2 regions of the Rossellomorea sp. ABR4_012 genome follow, and region 1 is predicted to be linked to the other one. Evidence: a T-box and tRNA genes for the amino acid it is inferred to sense, from the RefSeq annotation. Region 1 holds a T-box; the other holds one or more tRNA genes.
The links. The T-box of region 1 lies ahead of ileS (isoleucine--tRNA ligase). A T-box ahead of a tRNA ligase gene usually reads a tRNA of that ligase, here a tRNA-Ile.

Region 1 (3,421 bases):
TCGATCGTTTCATCTGTGATGATTTCTTCACCGTTTTCAGCGTAGAATACAGGAATTGGGACACCCCATGCACGCTGTCTTGAAATACACCAGTCGCCACGGTCTCTTACCATATTGAAGAGACGGGTTTCACCCCAGCTCGGAACCCATTTCGTGTCCTTGACAGCTTGCAGCAGCTCATCACGGAATTTATCGATGGACGCGAACCATTGAGCAGTCGCTCTAAAAATAACAGGTTTCTTTGTACGCCAGTCATGAGGATATGAATGCGTGATGAAGTTAAGCTTCAATAATGCTCCGGCTTCCTCTAGCTTCTCAGTGATTGGTTTGTTGGCTTTGTCATAGAATAGTCCTTCAAAGCCTGGAGCCTCAGAGGTCATTACACCTTTATCATCAACAGGACATAATACGTCTAACCCATATTTCTTACCTACAAGGAAGTCATCTTCCCCGTGGCCCGGTGCAGTGTGTACACAACCTGTACCTGAGTCGGTTGTAACGTGATCCCCAAGGATGATAAGGGATTCACGGTCATAAAGCGGATGTTTGGCTTTTAGGTGTTCAAGGTCATCACCTTTGACTTTTTCCGTTACTTCATACCCTTCCCATTCAAGGTTTTCTGCCACATCTTCCAGAAGGTCTTCAGCCACTACATAAGAGTTTTCATTAACCGATACAACTACGTATGTCAGGTCCTGATGAACAGCGATGCCAAGGTTCGCAGGAATCGTCCATGGGGTTGTCGTCCAGATAATGAACTGTGTACCTTCTTCAAGGATACCTTTTCCGTCGGTCACGCTGAACCCTACATAAATGGACGGAGAACGTTTGTCTTGATACTCGATCTCGGCTTCGGCTAAAGCAGATTCACTTGAAGGCGACCAATAAACAGGTTTTTTCCCCTTGTAGATATATCCCTTCTTAGCCATATCGCCGAACACTTTGATTTGTTGTGCCTCATATTCAGGTTTTAATGTGATATAAGGATTTTCCCAGTCACCGCGGACTCCCAGCTGCTTAAATTGAGTACGCTGGATATCAACTTGTTCATACGCATACTCTTCGCATAATTTACGAAATTCTGCAATCGTCATCTCTTTACGCTTTACACCTTTATTCGTAAGTGCCTGCTCGATTGGGAGTCCATGTGTATCCCAGCCTGGAACATAAGGTGCATGAAAACCGTTCATTGATTTATATCGTACGATGAAATCTTTAAGAATTTTATTCAGGGCGTGCCCCATGTGAAGATTTCCATTTGCATATGGAGGTCCATCATGAAGGACAAACAGCGGGCGTCCGTTTGTACGATCCTGGACCATTTTGTAGATGTCCATTTCTTCCCATTTCTTTTGAGTTTCAGGTTCTCTTTTAGGCAAGTTCCCTCTCATCGGAAACTCAGTTTTCGGCATCAATAAGGTATCTTTATACTCCATTTAATATATCCTCCTTCAGCATGTATCTTAATTGCCATCTTTTCTACTTTCTTGTGTTCTTAATCAATCTGGACAACAAAAAAAGCTTTCTCATCCCTAAAAAGGGACGAGAAAGCTTTCCCGCGGTACCACCCTCATAAAAATATCCAAATGGACACTCTCACTCGATTCATTCGTAACGTGAATAAAACGCCATACACTAGTCTTCCCGAATCAGTTGGGTTTTTCATGCATGGAGCTCAAGGGTGATCTTCCGCTTCTATTTCCTTACCGGGCTCGCACCATCCCCGGCTCGCTATATAGGAATCAAAGTAGAAACGTACTGTCCCTATCTCAGCCTTTATTATGGCAAATCAGATTGTTTTACAATTATATGAAATGAAAGCAGCTTTCGTCAAGACAGAGTCTCTTCTTCTTTAAGAGTTTTCAATTCAGTCGCATCTAAATCAAATTCCATCAACTGATCCCAATCGTCTGTATCCAGAAGATCAAGCTGCGCTTCAATCAACATCTTGAATCGGGTACGGAATACTTTCGACTGCTTCTTAAGCTCTTCGATTTCAATCGCGATCTTTCTCGCTTTTGAAAGCGATTCATTGACGATCCTGTCTGCATTTTTCTCTGCTTCTTTGATAATCAGCTTAGCTTCTTTTGTTGCGTTCCTCTTTACTTCTTCCCCTGCTTCTTGAGCGATGACGATGGATTTGTTAAGCGTTTCTTCAATGGTTGTAAAATGACCTAAACGTTCATTAAGAGAATTCAAACGTTCTTCAGTTTCTTTCTTTTCACGGATAAGAATTTCATAATCTTTAATGATTTGATCTAAAAATTCATTAACTTCATCCTCATCATAACCGCGAAAGCCACGACTAAACTCCTTGTTATGTATGTCTAATGGCGTTAAAGGCATGGGAGCCACCTCCAGTACTTGGTGAGTTACACTCTTATTATAACTAAAAATTCGACAGCATGTGGGGGGATTCCTTCTTTTTTCTATAATTTATTTCAGAATCCCTAATGAAATTCGCCATTTTTCCCGTTTGGTTCTGCCTTCGATCGAAAGAAGCTTGCTTCTTCCGTATCCTCTTACTGATAATACATCTCCTGCTTCGACTTCTATGGACGGATTTTCTGTGACCTTCCAATTCAATTTCACCAGATTGCTTTTGATATAGGCTTGAGCCTTCTGACGTGAAATATTATAAATTGCTGAGAGCACTACATCCAGTCTTAGGGAACTCACGGTCGTTACTTTCTCCTGCCATTCCTCCCTTGTTTCAATCAATTGTGTAAAAGGGGTGGATTGTAATGTCACTTTTGCTTTCCCTATCTGATTTAATTCCATCCTGACAAATTCAGAAATTTCTTCCGCTAGAATCAGTTGGACTTTTTGTTCATCTGACAGGATATCACCAAATTTTTCACGCTTCAGCCCTAAAGACATGATGCTGCCTAATACTTGCCTATGTTCTATTGTAACAAACTTACTCGGGTACTCAATCTCGAATAACCGTATACCATAATCTTCTTCTTCAGGCTCGAAATAGGGAGGGTATAGCAAAGCCCTTTTCCTTTCTGTATGTTCTGGAAAAAAAGATAGTAGCACCTCTTCATTCTGCCCGATAATCGATTGGACAATATGCTGCTGCCTGGGATCAAGAAAGTCTGTCCGTTTAGGTGCATATTGACTTGCCACCTGTTCTCTCCACTGGAGCACATGATCTACAAATTCTTTTTCATCCTGTCTGAAATGCTGATAAATGGACAACAGCCTCAGCTCCTTACATGGTCTTGTATACAATTACGCCAAAATAAAAGAACTGAAACGAATTAAAATGTTTCAGCTCTTTACGGTAAAAACTTTTTTCAGTGAATGCATTTAAATGAACCAAAAATATAATTGACGGAGGCCCATTTGTGCCAAGTTCAACACAATGAATGCAACGATTGGAGAGATATCGATCATTCCAAGCGGCGGTACAAAC
Region 2 (3,421 bases), on a different contig from region 1:
AGTTCTCTCGCTCACCTTAGGATTCTCTCCTCGCCTACCTGTGTCGGTTTGCGGTACGGGCACCTTTTTCCTCGCTAGAGGCTTTTCTTGGCAGTGTGGAATCAGGAACTTCGCTACTATAATTCGCTCGCTATCACAGCTCAGCCTTCGCGATGATGGGATTTGCCTCATCATCAGCCTAACTGCTTAGACGCACATATCCAGCAGTGCGCTTACCCTATCCTCCTGCGTCCCCCCATTGCTCAAACGGAAAAGAGGTGGTACAGGAATATCAACCTGTTGTCCATCGTCTACGCCTATCGGCCTCGACTTAGGTCCCGACTAACCCTGAGCGGACGAGCCTTCCTCAGGAAACCTTAGGCATTCGGTGGATGGGATTCTCACCCATCTTTCGCTACTCATACCGGCATTCTCACTTCTAAGCACTCCACCAGTCCTTACGGTCTGACTTCACTGTCCTTAGAACGCTCTCCTACCACTGACACCTAGAGGTGTCAATCCACAGCTTCGGTGATACGTTTAGCCCCGGTACATTTTCGGCGCAGAGTCACTCGACCAGTGAGCTATTACGCACTCTTTAAATGGTGGCTGCTTCTAAGCCAACATCCTGGTTGTCTAAGCAACTCCACATCCTTTTCCACTTAACGTATACTTTGGGACCTTAGCTGGTGGTCTGGGCTGTTTCCCTTTCGACTACGGATCTTATCACTCGCAGTCTGACTCCCATGGATAAGTCTTTGGCATTCGGAGTTTGTCTGAATTCGGTAACCCGATGAGGGCCCCTAGTCCAAACAGTGCTCTACCTCCAAGACTCTTACACATGAGGCTAGCCCTAAAGCTATTTCGGAGAGAACCAGCTATCTCCAAGTTCGATTGGAATTTCTCCGCTACCCACACCTCATCCCCGCACTTTTCAACGTGCGTGGGTTCGGACCTCCATCCAGTGTTACCTGGACTTCATCCTGGACATGGGTAGATCACCTGGTTTCGGGTCTACGACCACATACTCATTCGCCCTATTCAGACTCGCTTTCGCTGCGGCTCCGTCTCATCGACTTAACCTTGCATGGGATCGTAACTCGCCGGTTCATTCTACAAAAGGCACGCCATCACCCGTTAACGGGCTCTGACTACTTGTAGGCACACGGTTTCAGGTTCTCTTTCACTCCCCTTCCGGGGTGCTTTTCACCTTTCCCTCACGGTACTGGTTCACTATCGGTCACTAGGTAGTATTTAGCCTTGGGAGATGGTCCTCCCAGCTTCCGACGGGATTTCACGTGTCCCGCCGTACTCAGGATCCACTCAAGAGGGAACGAAGTTTCAACTACAGGGTTGTTACCTTCTTTGACGAGCCTTTCCAGACTTCTTCGTCTACTCCGTTCCTTTGTAACTCCGTATAGAGTGTCCTACAACCCCAAGAGGCAAGCCTCTTGGTTTGGGCTACATCCCGTTTCGCTCGCCGCTACTCAGGGAATCGCATTTGCTTTCTCTTCCTCCAGGTACTTAGATGTTTCAGTTCCCTGGGTCTGCCTTCCATACTCTATGTATTCAAGTAAGGATATTGTTCCATTACGAACAATGGGTTCCCCCATTCGGAAATCTCCGGATCAAAGCTCACTTACAGCTCCCCGAAGCATATCGGTGTTAGTCCCGTCCTTCATCGGCTCCTAGTGCCAAGGCATCCACCGTGCGCCCTTCATAACTTAACCGAATTGGTTGTTACATAAGGTTTAAAACCTAAAATGGCGATACTCGGTAATTTCTTGACTATCAATATATCTTTATCTAGTTTTCAAAGAACAAGTTTGGATGTTCATGTAATCATGAAATCCGGGTGGTTGGTTCTTTTACTCCGCTGACGCTTCGTAAAAAACCTAAGTGGAGCCTAGCGGGATCGAACCGCTGACCTCCTGCGTGCAAAGCAGGCGCTCTCCCAGCTGAGCTAAGGCCCCGTATGAATGAATATGGTGGGCCTAAGTGGACTCGAACCACCGACCTCACGCTTATCAGGCGTGCGCTCTAACCAGCTGAGCTATAGGCCCCTACTCATAAAAAGGATGATAAGCATCGCTTATCATAAAGTATTGAATTTAATGGATCAAACCATCAAAACTGAACAAAACTTCGACTGTCAAACGTTTCATATATATTCCTTAGAAAGGAGGTGATCCAGCCGCACCTTCCGATACGGCTACCTTGTTACGACTTCACCCCAATCATCTGTCCCACCTTAGGCGGCTGGCTCCAAAAGGTTACCTCACCGACTTCGGGTGTTACAAACTCTCGTGGTGTGACGGGCGGTGTGTACAAGGCCCGGGAACGTATTCACCGCGGCATGCTGATCCGCGATTACTAGCGATTCCAGCTTCATGCAGGCGAGTTGCAGCCTGCAATCCGAACTGAGAACGGTTTTATGGGATTGGCTAAACCTCGCGGTCTCGCTGCCCTTTGTACCGTCCATTGTAGCACGTGTGTAGCCCAGGTCATAAGGGGCATGATGATTTGACGTCATCCCCACCTTCCTCCGGTTTGTCACCGGCAGTCATCTTAGAGTGCCCAACTGAATGCTGGCAACTAAGATCAAGGGTTGCGCTCGTTGCGGGACTTAACCCAACATCTCACGACACGAGCTGACGACAACCATGCACCACCTGTCACTCTGTCCCCCGAAGGGGAAAGCCCTATCTCTAGGGTTGTCAGAGGATGTCAAGACCTGGTAAGGTTCTTCGCGTTGCTTCGAATTAAACCACATGCTCCACCGCTTGTGCGGGCCCCCGTCAATTCCTTTGAGTTTCAGTCTTGCGACCGTACTCCCCAGGCGGAGTGCTTAATGCGTTAGCTGCAGCACTAAAGGGCGGAAACCCTCTAACACTTAGCACTCATCGTTTACGGCGTGGACTACCAGGGTATCTAATCCTGTTTGCTCCCCACGCTTTCGCGCCTCAGTGTCAGTTACAGACCAGAAAGTCGCCTTCGCCACTGGTGTTCCTCCAAATATCTACGCATTTCACCGCTACACTTGGAATTCCACTTTCCTCTTCTGCACTCAAGTTCCCCAGTTTCCAATGACCCTCCACGGTTGAGCCGTGGGCTTTCACATCAGACTTAAGAAACCACCTGCGCGCGCTTTACGCCCAATAATTCCGGACAACGCTTGCCACCTACGTATTACCGCGGCTGCTGGCACGTAGTTAGCCGTGGCTTTCTGGTTAGGTACCGTCAAGGTGCCGCCCTATTCGAACGGCACTTGTTCTTCCCTAACAACAGAGTTTTACGATCCGAAAACCTTCTTCACTCACGCGGCGTTGCTCCGTCAGACTTTCGTCCATTGCGGAAGATTCCCTACTGCTGCCTCCCGTAGGAGTCTGGGCCGTGTCTCAGTCCCAGTGTGGCCGATCACCCTCTCAGGTCGGCTACGCAT

Region 2: it has a tRNA-Ile gene. The T-box ahead of ileS (isoleucine--tRNA ligase) is inferred to sense a tRNA for this amino acid. The anticodon was not compared.

What each region holds. Positions count from the first base shown of each region.
Region 1 covers NZ_JBSWVK010000005.1:28,369-31,789, forward strand. The annotation lists gene ileS (isoleucine--tRNA ligase) at 1-1,436, opposite strand, end outside; T-box leader at 1,536-1,780, opposite strand; gene ACXAFV_RS18265 (DivIVA domain-containing protein) at 1,831-2,346, opposite strand; gene ACXAFV_RS18270 (YlmH family RNA-binding protein) at 2,437-3,204, opposite strand; gene ACXAFV_RS18275 (YggT family protein) at 3,316-3,421, opposite strand, start outside.
Region 2 covers NZ_JBSWVK010000001.1:292,431-295,851, forward strand. The annotation lists rRNA gene ACXAFV_RS01560 (23S ribosomal RNA) at 1-1,709, opposite strand, end outside; tRNA gene ACXAFV_RS01565 (tRNA-Ala) at 1,880-1,952, opposite strand; tRNA gene ACXAFV_RS01570 (tRNA-Ile) at 1,966-2,042, opposite strand; rRNA gene ACXAFV_RS01575 (16S ribosomal RNA) at 2,158-3,421, opposite strand, start outside.